Regions from separate parts of the Lysinibacillus sp. FSL L8-0312 genome, predicted to be linked through region 1. Evidence: riboswitches for the same ligand, from Rfam matches in the RefSeq annotation. Region 1 holds a riboswitch; each other region holds the start of a gene.

Region 1 (4,982 bases):
CCAGACATACCAGAGGCGTTTAACAGCCAAATATAAACAACGCCATCACCAAAGAAAGACGCTAAAAAAGCTAAGCAACCTACAGCTAATGTTGCCATCAATGCATAAATTGGTATTCCTCGACGACTTAGCTTTGTGAAGAACTTAGGCGCATGTCCATCCACTGCTAATTGCCATAGCATACGTGATGATGCATAAAGCCCTGAATTTCCAGCTGACAGCATAGCCGTTAAAATAATGGCATTCATTAACGAAGCTGCAAATGCAATACCTAAGCGGTCAAACACTAATGTAAACGGTGATACTGCGATATCTTCTGATAATAAGCGTTCATCTGTAAATGGAATCAACATTCCGATTGCACCAATTGCTAAAATATAAAACAAAAGAATACGCCAGAATACGGATTTAACAGCCTTTGGAATATTTTTTCCTGGATCGTCTGTTTCACCTGCTGTAATCCCAAGTAACTCTGTTCCTTGGAATGAAAATCCGGCTGCTAGGAAAATTCCAAATGTAGCTAGGAAGCCACCGTGAAATGGTCCATCACTAATAAAGAAATTAGTAAAGCCTACAGGCGCCTGTCCACCTAAAATACCAAAAATCATTAATAAACTGATAATAATAAAAACAATGACTGTCACTACTTTAATCATCGCAAACCAATATTCACTTTCTCCATAGCTCTTTACAGAAAGTAAATTAAATGACAGTACAACAGCAATAAATAATACTGTCCAAAGGGCTGATGAACTATCAGGGAACCAATATTTCATAATTAAGGATACTGCCGCAATTTCTGCTGCAATAGTGATTGCCCAGTTATACCAATAGTTCCAGCCTAATGCAAAGCCTAGTGCTGGATCTACAAATTTTGTTGCATACGTACTAAATGAACCGGATGATGGCATATAGGCAGCCATTTCCCCTAAGCTTGTCATTAAAAAGTACACCATAATACCGATTAGGGCGTAGGCAAGCAATGCACCACCAGGTCCAGCTTGTGCAATGGCACCACCACTGGCTAAAAATAGTCCCGTACCAATTGTACCGCCTAAAGAAATCATTGTGATATGACGGCTTTTCAATTCTTTTTTCAGCTTTGGCGCTTTATGTCCGAGCTGATTTACTTTTATTTCACTCACGATATAGCTTCCTTCCTATTTACGAGGCAAAAAAATGCCATCACATATACACTGTGATGGCTAAGTTAATCCTCAGTTTTTCCTAAATGATAGCTCAACACGTTGTGCAAACGTGACAGTTCTGTTCCTTTCGGAGACAGCCCCAGCATGAGGTTTTCAAGTCCCCTCACACTTCGGCAATATTCCCTTTCAGCTAATCTCATCAATGCTTGTCATTTCCATTAGCATACTTATAAATATCGCGACCTCTACCTCAATACAAACATGAGGCATATAATTATTAAATTTATGATGCTTATTATATTAGCATAAGACCTTTGACATTTCAATATAACAATAAATGTTCTGTATTTTGTGAATCTTCTACTATTTTTATTAGTTTGTTAAAGTGTTATAGTAGTTCAATTAGAGCGGTTACGAACAGGGGGATTTATTTTGACTACAAATGATCATTCCGCTAGTTTTCCGAGTAAAAAAATTAGCTGGAGGGGAACAACCTTACTTTTAGTCTTCGGAGTTATCTTTATAGCCTCTACATTAAGAATGCCACTAACTGTTGTTGGCCCTATTATATCATTTATCCGTGACGATCTTGGTATTTCTAATGTACTTGCAGGCTTTCTAACAACGATTCCATTGCTCGCTTTTGCTACCATCTCACCATTTGCGCCCGTTGTAGCACGCAAACTAGGGCTTGAGCTAACACTATTTTTATCCACTATTTTATTAGCCTTGGGGATTGTTCTACGTTCCCTTGGTACAACGGGGTTACTTGTATTTGGTACTGTACTCATCGGCATAGCCATATCATTTGGAAATGTGCTGATTCCAGGATTATTAAAATTAAAATTTCCATACCATGTTGGTTTATTAATGGCATTTTTCACTATGTCGATGAACTTAACGGCTGGGCTTGGCGCAGGTATTAGCTATCCTATAGCCAATTCATCATTTGGCTGGCAAGGAGCGCTGTCCATTGCACTTGTACTAGTGGTCGTAACGATTTTAATTTGGATACCTCAATTGAAATCAAATAAACCTGAGCCAGCCACTACCTCTAAAATGACGAGTACACCCTTATGGAAGTCACCTGTTACTTGGGCTGTCACAGGTGCAATGGGATTACAGTCTTTATTATTTTATACGACTGCTGCTTGGATTCCCGAAATCTACATCGCCCAGGGATTGGCTCCTGACAAAGCTGGTTGGATGTTTTCTATCATGCAATTTTCACAAGTACCAATGGCATTGGCTGTGCCTATCATTGCAAGTAAAATGGCTTCTCAAAGACCTCTTGTAGTGATGTTTACATTCTTCTATTTAATAGGCTTTACTGGAGTTGTCATGGAGTGGACAAGTCTTGGGGTACTGTGGATGATTCTTTTAGGTTTAGCAGGAGGTTCTTCATTTGCCTTAGCGATGATGTTCTTTACACTTCGTACACGCACGGCATTTGAGGCAGCAGATTTATCAGGCTTTGCACAATCATTAGGTTATTTATTTGCCGCCATTGGCCCTATTCTTTTTGGCTACTTACATGATTTATTTGGTGGCTGGAATATTGCTGGTTGGCTCTTTGTAGCTGTGGCGACCATTCTTTTCTTTTGCTCAATGAGAGCTTCTAAAGACGAATATGTCCATTAAAATAAAGCAGATGGGATAACTGCTCATATTTCCCATCTGCTTTACTTCTATATAGGTATAGACGTTTTATTTGTCCAATTGCTGTAGTAAGGTTAGCAGTTCAGTAAGACGGTCTGCTGTTTCTTTGTTGTGAGCTATAACTGCTGCAAAAATAGGAACAGCCTCTTGTAAGAGTATATAACTAAAATAATAATAGCTTACAAAAGCTTTCTGCTCATAACCCTTTGGCGTTTCCTCCTCCCATTCCAGCTCATCATTCTCTTCGTGATCCATCCATAAATATTTGACATCTAACAGCTCCTGCATAGTTTGAACTGAATATGATGGGTCTAGATAATCTTCAGAAATTGCATGTGCCACAGCTAAATAAAGCTCTACTTCTTGTACAGAGACATCCCCGGTATTTTTGCTAGCAAGCTTTTTTAGAAGGACAAGCAAAGCCCATGGTGTGACCTGCCATAGTGTACCTTGATGCTCCACTAACTCAGCTAGCTCTATATATTGCTCCTGTTCAATCAGCTGAGGGATAGCCGTTCCTCTTCCATAAGGTGTCGTCAATTGTAACCACGGGATACTCGGAATTTGCTCATTCAACATAGCGTTTCGTCCTCTCCACAATCAGTTAATAGCATGGTTTTTGATAAAAATAATTGGGTGTATGATAAATATTGACATAAGGTTTATGGAAAATATGAGTCGTTGCGGGCGAAAGTGGTGGGATTAGCCATGTCCAGTTGCCTGTAACGTCTCGTCCTGCTGATTCCTCTGCTTCTTCAAACAATTTAAACTGCTGAGCAGCTGTATGATGATCGACAATGCTCACGCCTTGTTCTTTAAAAGAATGAAGGACAGCAATATTAAGTTCCACTAATGCACGATCACGCCAAAGTGAAGCTTGCTTGGTTGTATCAAGATTAAAAACCTCCGCAATAGCTGGTAGCATATTATAACGGTCATGATCTGCTAAATTACGTGCACCGATTTCTGTCCCCATATACCAGCCATTAAAGGGTGCGGCTTGGAAATCAATGCCTGCCATTTGAAAACGCATACTTGAAATTATGGGTACAGCATACCATTTCATTCCTAATTTCTCTACATCCACTGACTCTGGATGACGAATTGGCACCTCTAAAATATATTCTACAGGAATTGTAAACAGCTGCGGAGCTCGCTCATCTACTTGTATAACAAGAGGTAACACATCGAATGGTGTCCTCTCACTTTTCCAACCTAACGATTCACATACTTTAGTAAAAACAATAGAATGTGCATCACCAATAACGCCAGCTTCCGTTTCATAGCCTGCATAACGAATTAGCTGATGATTCCATATACGCACTCTGTTCGAAGCAAATACTGTTATTGTTGGACGGATTTTTCCACTATTTGTTGCATAATCGATATGCTCCAGTAGTTTTTGAAAAATATCCTGTTCATCTAAAACGGCACGTGCATCTACTACATGCAATGATTGCCAAAACAGACGACCAATACATTTGTTACTATTACGCCACGCCACCCGTGCACCAAAAGCTAGCTCCTCTGTTGTTGGGTCGTACTCACCTGCATTCTTAATCTGTTGTAATCTATTCGCTAACCAACGCTCTGATTCATCTTGTTCTGTCTGATATAAACTTAAAAATTGCTGGATCTCCTGTATATTCATTTCGATTCCTCCACTTATCCTCATATTAGAGGAACAAAACGACAAGCACCACGAAAATAGCTATAAAAAAACATACATATTGCATATATGAAATAGTTTGTTCAAATTTATAATGAATCGAATCATGATTAGAAGATATTGTGAATGAAGAAGGAAAAGAGGTGGGCGACATCTTATAGAAAGGAGAAACAAAATATTAGTCATGTAAAAAAGCTACTGAACCATTGATAGCGGATTCGTAGCTTTCACTCTTTACTAATGTATCATTTATTGATAAAAGAAAAAGCATGTAACACAATATTTGTGCTACATGCTTGATGACCCGTACGGGATTCGAACCCGTGTTACCGCCGTGAAAGGGCGGTGTCTTAACCACTTGACCAACGGGCCGTGGCTCCGAAGGCAGGACTCGAACCTGCGACAACCTGATTAACAGTCAGGTGCTACTACCAACTGAGCTACTTCGGAATAATGATGGGCCTAAATGGACTCGAACCATCGACCTCACGCTTATCAGGCGTGCG
Region 2 (4,982 bases), 2.7 Mb from region 1:
CCCCCTGAAAGCTGACGAGGCTTGGCGTTCACATATTGATCCATACCAACGATATTCAAATATTTAAGCGCCGTTTCTTCTGCTTCTTTCTTTGATCGCTTCAATACTTTGATTTGGCCCACTGTGCAATTGTTTAACACATTGTGATTGTTAAATAAATTGAATTGCTGGAATACCATTCCTAGATGTGTACGATATTCTTGAATATTGTGCTTATCATCTAAAATGTCTTCCCCTTTATAAATAATTTGACCACCACTTGGTGTTTCTAATAAATTGATGCAACGAAGTAATGTTGATTTACCAGAACCAGAAGAGCCAATTAAACAAACGACTTCGCCTTTTTCTACTTGGAAATTTACATCTTTTAACACTTGGTTACGTCCAAATGATTTACTTAAATGTTCAATCTTAATCACTGCCATTTGTGCGTCCCCCTATACAGCTTCTTTTTGTTCTTTTTGATAGGCATCAGGTCCATCTAGACGTTTTTCAACATAGAGAAGGATGCGAGATGCGGTAAATGTCATGATAAAATAAAGAATACATGCAACAAAGAATGATTCAAAATAACGGAAGTTGTTACCTGAAATTGATTTTGTTTGGAAGAATAATTCCGTTACCCCAATGACATTTAATACGGCTGTATCCTTAATATTCATAATTAATTGGTTACCTGTCGCCGGCAAGACATTGCGTGCTACTTGTGGTAAAACAACATGCAGCATGATTTGGAAGTGATTCATACCAATTGCCGACGCTGCCTCGTATTGACCATTATCAATCGAGACAATACCACCTCGAACAATTTCTGCCATATAGGCCCCTGTGTTAAGGGAAACGACTAAAATACCTGCTGTAATAAAATGCATATCGATACCAAATGCAATATCTAGTCCGTAGTAGACTACCATAGCCTGTACAATCATTGGTGTACCACGGAAAAATTCAACATAGCATGTCAGGATAAAATTAATAAGCTTTAAGCTATAAAATTTTAAACCTTTTTTACGAACTGGAATCGTATGCATAATTCCAATGAAAAATCCGATGAATGCACCAATAATTGTACTAATAATCGAAATCAGTAACGTATAATACGCACCTCGTAAAAACATTTGCCAGTTGTTTTCAATAATTGAAAGTATCCATTCAAGACTCATGATGTTCCTCCTAACAATGTCATGTTGCTTGCTTATTTCCTTCGTGTCCTAGCTATTTCTACTATTCTATGATTTGTTACGCTAGGACATTATCATTATGTAGAGAGGTTCTCATTTTGATAATGATGAAATGATCATGCACGGACCAGCAACTAGCCCGTGCCTTGTCATTATTGTGCTGCTGGTTGTTGAGAAATCGCTTCTTCCATAATCGCTTGACGATCGTCTTCCGAAATACCTTTTAGGATTTCGTTGATTTTTTCACGGTTTGCATCGTCTTTACGTAAGCCTACAGCAATCGAAGTATTGGAAAGATCCGTATCAAAGCCTTCTTCAAATGCGACATATGTGAACTTATCGTTGGCAGTAGCAGCGGAAATACCTTCTGGACGTTCTGCTACATAGCCATCAATTTTGCCAGCCTCTAAAGCGACACGCATTGCGGGGAAGCTTTCCATTGCTGTTTGTTTTTCTACACCGTTAATTTGATCAATAACGTTGTAGTTCGATGTATTTAATTGTGAAGTAATTTTAGCACCAGAGAAATCTTGAATCGATTTTGCATTTTCATACTTGCTACCTTTCTTAATAACCATAACGAAATCAGAAGTATAGTAGTTTTCTGTAAAATCAATCGTTTTCTTACGCTCTTCAGTTGGTGACATACCCGCGATAATCGCATCAATTTTGTTAGATTGTAGCGCTGGTACTAATCCGTCCCATTCCATTTTGACAATGACTAGCTCTTTGCCTAAGCCTTCAGCAATTTTTTTTGCCATTTGGACATCGTAGCCGCCTGCATACTCTGCATTATCAGCAATTTTCACTGCACCATTAGCATCACCTTGCTGTGTCCAGTTAAATGGTGGATAGCCAGCCTCCATTCCGATTCGGAATTCACCGCCACTTGCTTCCTTGTCAGCACCAGCATCACCTGAACCGCCATCCTTTTTGTCGCTAGTGCCACATGCAGCTAGCACAATTGCTGTCATGATAGAGATCATTACTAACAACCATTTTCTTTTCATAAAAAACTCCCCTTTTCTGTAAAAAAATAAGACAACTGTAATAAAAAAGACCTAAGTATATTGAACTTAGGTCTTACCTTGTATGACAGTTGCCCAAATCCTCACTATAATTTCCATTTTCCGAGATAGCACAACCTAGTAAATCTGGAAATCCATTTACTAGGACAGTCCTGCACTTATTCACTGCAGACCCAGCATAAAAGTACGAGCTCCTTTTATACTTCGGCGATATTTCCTTCTTCATTGCGTCTTCGCTTGCTTGAACTCAACAATGAACTAATAAATACCGCGCCTCTACCTCACTGGTAAACGTTAGTGAGGTTTGTTTATTTAATTGATATTTAGATACTACTATAAAACTAGTACACTCGTCAAGACAGTTTTAACATTTTTCTGACTAATGACAATATTAGGATATTGTTCGTTCTCTATTCATTTTAAATCGTTAAGCTTCTATCGATATTTCTGAAAATTAAAACAAATTTTTATTATAGAGTATGTGCTCTATGTGAGAAAAGTTGTGTTTATGTCTTTTTTGCTCCTCTAAACGATATAACATTAGTACTCTTTCAAACATAGAATCGGTCAAAATCTTTCGTCATGCATAATCAGAACCACCAGTATAACTGGTGGTTTGCTCTGCGCGTGAAACGCTGGGGTACTGGCCCATGTCTAAAGACATTCTGAATGGTCTGCCAACCGCACTCCGTTTTCACACAAACCGCTAAAGCGGCTTACTTATTTTTTCTTTCTCTTGATTTCTTCTCCTGTGAATGGGTCAATGAATTCTTTCATCGTCATTTGATCTTGCAGGATATCTTCTTGTAATTGATTTTTTATATACTCTTGTATCTTTTTCTTATTTCGGCCGACTGTGTCCACATAGTATCCTCGACACCAGAATTGACGATTACCGTATTTATACTTTAAATTTGCATGTCGGTCGAAAATCATTAGACTACTCTTCCCTTTTAAATAACCCATGAACGCAGATACACTCAATTTCGGTGGAATACTTACCAACATATGAATATGGTCAGGACAGGCTGTTGCCTCTATGATTTCTACATCTTTTCTTTCACATAATTGGCGCAATATTCTTCCAACATCTGCTTTAATTTGACCATAAATAATCTGCCTTCTATACTTTGGCGCAAAGACGATATGATACTTACAATTCCACGTTGTATGTGCTAAACTTTTATTATCCATTTATGGTGGCTCCTTTCGTACGAAGTCGGTTGACTAGACCTGACTTTATTGTACGTTTGGAGTTTTTTTATTGTCCATAGCTAAAAGCTTTCCGGAACCCCCTGCATAGCAGGGGGTTTTCAAAGCACACAAAAAAACCCTGCTGAACATTGTTCGCAGGGTTGAATCGCATTATGAATTTAATAGTAAATCTTCAGGATTTTCGATTAATTCTTTAACTGTTTTTAAGAATCCTACAGAATCTTTTCCATCGATGATACGGTGATCGTAAGAAAGTGCTACATACATCATTGGACGGATTTGAACTTCACCATTTACTGCAACTGGACGGTTAACAATTGAGTGCATACCTAAAATACCAGCTTGCGTACCGTTCATAATAGGAGTTGACATTAATGAACCGAATACACCACCATTTGTAATTGTGAATGATCCACCAGCCATGTCATTTAAGCCTAATTTTTTATCACGAGCTTTTGTCGCTAAGTTAGCGATATCTTTTTCGATTTCTGCAAAGTTTTTGCTGTTTGCATCGCGTACAACTGGTACAACTAAACCTTCTTCAGTTGATACAGCAATACCGATATCAAAGAAGTTATTTAAATGAATTTCATCACCAGAGATTTGAGCGTTTACGTATGGGTATTTTTTTAGTGCTGCAACAACAGCTTTTGTGAAGAATGACATGAAACCAAGTTTGATGTCGTTTGCTTTTACAAACTCTTCTTGTTTACGTTTACGAAGTGCCATGATATTTGTCATGTCAATTTCGTTAAATGTTGTTAACATTGCTGTTGATTGTTTCACTTCTAATAAACGTTTAGCAATTGTTTGGCGACGACGGCTCATTTTTTCAACTGTTACACGGTCAGAATTAGCTGCTGGTGTAAATACTACTGGGCCACCTGAAGTTGCTACTGATGTAGGTGCTGCTACTGGTGCTACAGCTGGAGCTGTACCATGAGCTGCTACATCTTGTACACGTACACGTCCTTGTGGATCTACTGGAGATACTGCTGCAAGGTTGATACCTTTTTCACGAGCAAGACGACGTGCTGCTGGAGAGGCGATTACTCGCTCACCAGAAGTTTCTTCTACAACTGGAGCCGCTGCTACTGGTGCAGATGCTGCTTGTGGCGCTGCTGGAGCCGGAGCTGCTTCAGCTGGAGCCGCTGCAGGTGCAGGTGCTGCGCCTTCGCCTGCTTCTACTACTGCGATAACTTGACCAACTAGTACAGTATCGCCTTCTTCAGCTAAAATTTGTGTTAATACACCTGCTTCTTCAGAAATGATTTCAGCGTTTACTTTATCTGTTTCAAGTTCAACGATGAATTCACCTTTTTCAACGCGATCGCCCACTTTTTTTACCCACTGTGCGATACTACCTTCTGTAATCGATTCTGCTAATTCAGGGACTTTAATTTCAGCCACTTTCATTTCCTCCTTTGATTAACGTGCATGACGCACATAAAAGGGCTACTGCTTGAGGGCAAGTAGCCCGTTTTTTTCAAAAATTTATATGTGATTATTTAACCTTCACTGGCTCAGCAACTGCCGCTTCAATTAATGCTGCTTGTGC
Region 3 (4,982 bases), 1.6 Mb from region 1:
GCTGTGGCAGCTAAATTCCAGCTAATTGAACGGCAGGAAGAACGGACAATTGGTGCTTGTGAGGCACTTGGTGAAGCAATAGGTATTTCAACGCCATTACGAATTGAGGCATTTGACAATAGTCATATGCATGGCACGGATGCTGTATCGGCTATGGTTGTCTTCATTGATGGAAAGCCTGCGAAAAAGGAATATCGTAAATACAAAACGCGTACGGCTGCAAAGCATGATGATTACGGTGCGATGCAAGAGGTTATACGTCGGCGATATTCGCGTGTCTTAAAGGAAGGCTTGCCATTGCCAGATTTGGTCTTAATTGATGGTGGCAAGGGGCAAATGGAAGTCGCCCGTGAAGTACTAGAAGATGAGCTTGGACTTGTTATACCGATTGCAGGTTTAGCAAAAGATGATAAGCATAATACGTCGCAGCTATTGTTTGGTGATCCACCAGAAGTAATTGCCTTAAAGCGTACTAGTGATGGCTTTTATTTATTACAACGAATTCAGGACGAAGTTCACCGCTTTGCTATTACCTTCTTGCGCCAACAGCATGAGAAGCATGCCATTCAATCGGTGTTAGACCATATTGAAGGTGTGGGGCCAAAACGCAAGCAGCAGTTGCTCAAACATTTTGGTTCAGTTAAGAAAATTCGAGAGGCGAGCGAGCTAACTTTGCAGGAGGCAGGAATACCTGCTAATTTAGCGAGCCAAATTTATAGCTATTTTCAGCAAGAGTCATTGTCAAAGGAATAGACATGTGCTAAGGTTGTAAATAACATTGTTCGTCAATGTGATGAATAGCGAACTGGTGTGGCTAGCATGTTGACGCCAGCGTTAAACCAATTGAATACATTCACTTTATGGTGATGATAGAGGTGCAAGATTCAAGAGTAACACAATGGAGGATGAACAAGTCCAGAGATCGTGTGTGAAAGGGGAGCTTGCCGAAGTATAGCATTGTTGTTTCCTTTGTTGTACTGGTTTTACATTTAAGAAATGTAAGATTGTCGATTCTAAAAGTTTCGGAGAGCTATCACACATGCACAAGTTACGATCATTGTACATGTTATAGGCAGCTTTCACGTTATGTGGAGGCTGCCTTTTAGTTTTCTAGAAGCAGGTGAAATATATGACTGGAAAGGAGAACGCAAGAAATGGCTAAAATAGTGATGAAGTTTGGAGGGGCTGCACTAGCTTCTACTGAACAAATCCAAGAGGCAGCAAGGAAGGCGATTGCTGAAAAGGACAGAGGCTTCGATGTAGTCGTGGTCGTTGCAGCAATGGGACACACAATGAAAGATGTGCAAACGATGGTACATCAACTAACGGACGAAGTGCCCAAACGAGAATTAGCTGCAGTCGTGTCTACGGGCTCTCAATTATCCAGCGCTTTATTTGCCATCGCATTACAGGAAGCGGGCTATGAGGCAGTGTCCTTAACTGGATGGCAAGCAGGTATACATACAGATTGTAAGTATCGTCATGCACGTATTGACTATATCGATGACAGTCGTATTGAAGAACATCTTGTACAGGGACAAATTGTAGTGATTGCTGGAGAACAGGGTATTGATGAGGAACAAAATATTACTACACTTGGCAAAGGCGGAGCTGAAACAACAGCTATAGCACTCGCGGTAGCATTGGAAGCAGAGCGAACTGATATGTACACAAATGTTGACGGTGTTTATACAGCAGATCCACGCTATGTCAGCAAAGCTCAAAAGCTGCAGGAAATCTCCTATGATGAAATGCTGGAGTTATCTAATTTAGGATCACATGTTATTCATCCTCGTGCAGTGGAGTTAGCAAAAAAATTTCAAATGCCCGTTATTATACGCTCTAGCTTAGTAGAGTCAGTAGGTACTTTATTGAAGGAGGAAGTGGAAATGGAGAAAAATTTAGTCGTCCGTGGTGTAGCCTTTGAGTCAGATATTATCCGTTTAACAGTGGGGTATGATGCGTATGCCGATGGTGCATTGGCAGATATGTTTACAATCCTTGCAGAAAACCGCATTAATGTAGATATTATTGTACAGGCAATCATTGATGGCTTAAAACCAACTGTGTCTTTTTCCATTTTAAAAGAAGAATTTGCGGAAACATTGCGTGTTCTAGAAGATAGTAAATTGTCACTTGGCTTTAGTTTTGCTGACTTTGAAATAGGGTTGGCGAAGGTTTCTATCATTGGCTCAGGTATGGCCTCTAATCCAGGTGTGGCTGCTCGCATGTTTGATCGATTACGTCGTGAAGATATTCCTATAAAAATGGTTAGTACGTCTGAAATAAAAGTGTCTGTTGTTGTACCACAGGATGATATGATTCGTGCAGCAAATGCCTTGCATGATGAATTCAATTTAGAGCAAGCACTTTATATATAATAATAGAAGAAACAGTATTTTATGTAATAGTCCGAAATTAAAGGAAGAAAAAAGAAGGATTGTCATCCCGTTGAATAGGGAGACAATCCTTTTCATCATTCAGTAGGGATGGTATTCATAATACGTTCCTTGACATCCCATTTGACTGTAAACATGACATAGTGCTGCTTTTCTCGCTTTTCATCATAGCATTCTGTAAGGTAGCCTTTAGCTAATTGAATTTGCTCTGCTATAAATCCTGCTTCCAGTCTAAAGCTTCGTTGTTTGATTTGCAATATTTCAGGGTCATTTGTCAATTGGAAAATGCGACCATCCTTTGATTCCTTCATGAGCTCTAGTGTACCCCAGCAGGCATCTGCGAAAAATGCGATAAGTTCGTCTTGACTTTTGCATGGGAACTTGCGAGCAAGCTCTTTACCTGCCCAATAAAGGACATCATTCTCATGTTTACCAAGGATAGAAGATAGAATATGATCGCGAATGAGCTCATAACCAAATGATGAAATTGTAGGAGATGGAGTGTTTAACATTGTTATCCTTCTTTCTTAGAATTTTCTTAAAATTCAACAGTAATAAAGTAATGATAGATTTTTCGAGAAAAAACAACGCATCATGTACTAGATTAGTTCTTTAATAAGCTCTATGAAAAACTCCGAGTTGCCTTGACGCTCGTAGCTCTTGAGAGTACAATAAACATGTCATAATATTGTACCATGATGAAATACACAGTCAATGAAGTATCATTTACAAAATGATGACTTCTTTTGTTGTGCTATTTTAAGTACTAAGGGGGGTAACAGTCTTGTCGAAAGATCGAGAGTTTTTATGGCGTCGCTTACATTCTCTACTTGGTATCATTCCAGTAGGTCTGTTTTTAACGATGCACCTGTTCATTAACTTTACAGCAACAGGCGGGGCAGAAAGTTACAACGATGCTACCGCAGTAATGGAAAAGATTCCATTCCTTATCCTAGTTGAATGGATTGTCATCTATATTCCATTAATGTTCCACGCATTCTATGGTGTCTACATTGCATTCACTGCTACACCAAACACAGGACGTTTCAGCACATACCGTAACTGGATGTTCTCTTTACAACGTTTCACTGGTGTATTCCTAGTGATTTTCATTGCATGGCATATTTTCCAAACTCGTATTCAAAAAGCACTTGGCACACACGTTGATTACGACATGATGGCGAATATCGTTGCTAATCCATTCATGCTTGGATTCTACATTGTTGGTATTATATCAGCAACTTTCCACTTATCTAACGGTTTATGGGCATTCCTAGTAAGCTGGGGTATTACACAATCTCCTCAGTCTCAAAAGATTGCTACTTACGTAACAAACATTATTTTCGTAATTCTAAGTGTAGTTGGTGTGGCTGCTATTTTAGCTTTCGTATAATTCAATAGAAGCTACGATAGAGTAACAGCAATCATTGCAATTTTTTAAGAGGAGTGAGAAATAATCATGGCGAAAAGCAAAATAATTGTTGTCGGCGGTGGTCTTGCCGGTCTGATGGCAACGATTAAAGCAGCTGAAGTTGGTACTGAAGTTGATTTATTCTCATTAGTTCCTGTAAAACGCTCACACTCTGTTTGTGCGCAAGGCGGAATTAATGGTGCGGTAAATACAAAAGGTGAAGGGGATTCTCCATGGATTCACTTTGATGATACAGTATATGGTGGGGACTTCTTAGCGAACCAACCACCAGTAAAAGGTATGTGTGACGCAGCACCTGGCATTATCCACTTAATGGACCGTATGGGTGTTATGTTCAACCGTACACCAGAAGGACTTTTAGATTTCCGTCGTTTTGGTGGTACTTTAATGCACCGTACAGCTTTCTCTGGTGCAACAACTGGTCAACAATTACTATATGCGCTAGATGAGCAAGTTCGTTCTCATGAAGTAGCTGGTTTAGTAAATAAATATGAACACTGGGAATTCCTTGGTGTTATCATCGATGATGACGGCGTTTGCCGTGGTATCGTAGCGCAAGATATGCGTACAGAAGAAATTAAATCATTCCGTGCAGACGCTGTTATTATGGCGACTGGTGGCCCTGGTATTATCTTCGGTAAAACAACAAACTCTGTTATTAACACAGGTTCTGCTGCTTCTATCGTTTATCAACAAGGTGCTTCATATGCGAATGGTGAATTCATTCAAATTCACCCAACAGCGATTCCTGGAGATGACAAAAACCGTCTAATGTCAGAATCAGCTCGTGGTGAAGGTGGTCGTATTTGGACTTATAAAGACGGTAAACCTTGGTACTTCTTAGAAGAAAAATACCCAGCTTATGGTAACTTAGTACCACGTGATATTGCAACACGTGAAATTTTTGATGTCTGTGTAAACCAAAAACTTGGTATTAATGGCGAGAACATGGTATACCTAGATCTTTCTCATAAAGATCCACATGAATTGGACGTTAAACTTGGTGGTATCATCGAAATCTACGAAAAATTCGTAGGGGATGATCCACGTAAATTACCAATGAAAATTTTCCCAGCAGTTCACTATTCAATGGGTGGATTATGGGTTGATTACAACCAAATGACTGAAATTCCTGGTCTATTTGCAGCAGG

What was found. A riboswitch is a leader RNA that binds a small molecule or an ion and turns the genes downstream of it on or off. The one in region 1 is predicted to bind lysine.
Positions count from the first base shown of each region.
Region 2: linked by a shared signal. The riboswitch ahead of MHI22_RS03870 (transporter substrate-binding domain-containing protein) and the one ahead of MHI22_RS17520 (amino acid permease) in region 1 are both predicted to bind lysine.
Region 3: linked by a shared signal. The riboswitch ahead of MHI22_RS09655 (aspartate kinase) and the one ahead of MHI22_RS17520 (amino acid permease) in region 1 are both predicted to bind lysine.

Region 1 is NZ_JBBOOV010000001.1:3,472,406-3,477,387, reverse strand. It holds gene MHI22_RS17520 (amino acid permease) at 1-1,145, opposite strand, end outside; lysine riboswitch at 1,228-1,404, opposite strand; gene MHI22_RS17515 (CynX/NimT family MFS transporter) at 1,581-2,789, shown strand; gene MHI22_RS17510 (hypothetical protein) at 2,856-3,386, opposite strand; gene MHI22_RS17505 (nitric oxide synthase oxygenase) at 3,412-4,458, opposite strand; tRNA gene MHI22_RS17500 (tRNA-Glu) at 4,777-4,848, opposite strand; tRNA gene MHI22_RS17495 (tRNA-Asn) at 4,850-4,926, opposite strand; tRNA gene MHI22_RS17490 (tRNA-Ile) at 4,934-4,982, opposite strand, start outside.
Region 2 is NZ_JBBOOV010000001.1:736,123-741,104, reverse strand. It holds gene MHI22_RS03880 (amino acid ABC transporter ATP-binding protein) at 1-425, opposite strand, end outside; gene MHI22_RS03875 (amino acid ABC transporter permease) at 438-1,163, opposite strand; gene MHI22_RS03870 (transporter substrate-binding domain-containing protein) at 1,334-2,191, opposite strand; lysine riboswitch at 2,310-2,496, opposite strand; gene tnpA (IS200/IS605 family transposase) at 2,930-3,403, opposite strand; gene odhB (2-oxoglutarate dehydrogenase complex dihydrolipoyllysine-residue succinyltransferase) at 3,575-4,834, opposite strand; gene MHI22_RS03855 (2-oxoglutarate dehydrogenase E1 component) at 4,929-4,982, opposite strand, start outside.
Region 3 is NZ_JBBOOV010000001.1:1,898,585-1,903,566, reverse strand. It holds gene uvrC (excinuclease ABC subunit UvrC) at 1-753, shown strand, start outside; lysine riboswitch at 863-1,041, shown strand; gene MHI22_RS09655 (aspartate kinase) at 1,155-2,381, shown strand; gene MHI22_RS09650 (YslB family protein) at 2,477-2,911, opposite strand; gene MHI22_RS09645 (succinate dehydrogenase cytochrome b558 subunit) at 3,184-3,792, shown strand; gene sdhA (succinate dehydrogenase flavoprotein subunit) at 3,859-4,982, shown strand, end outside.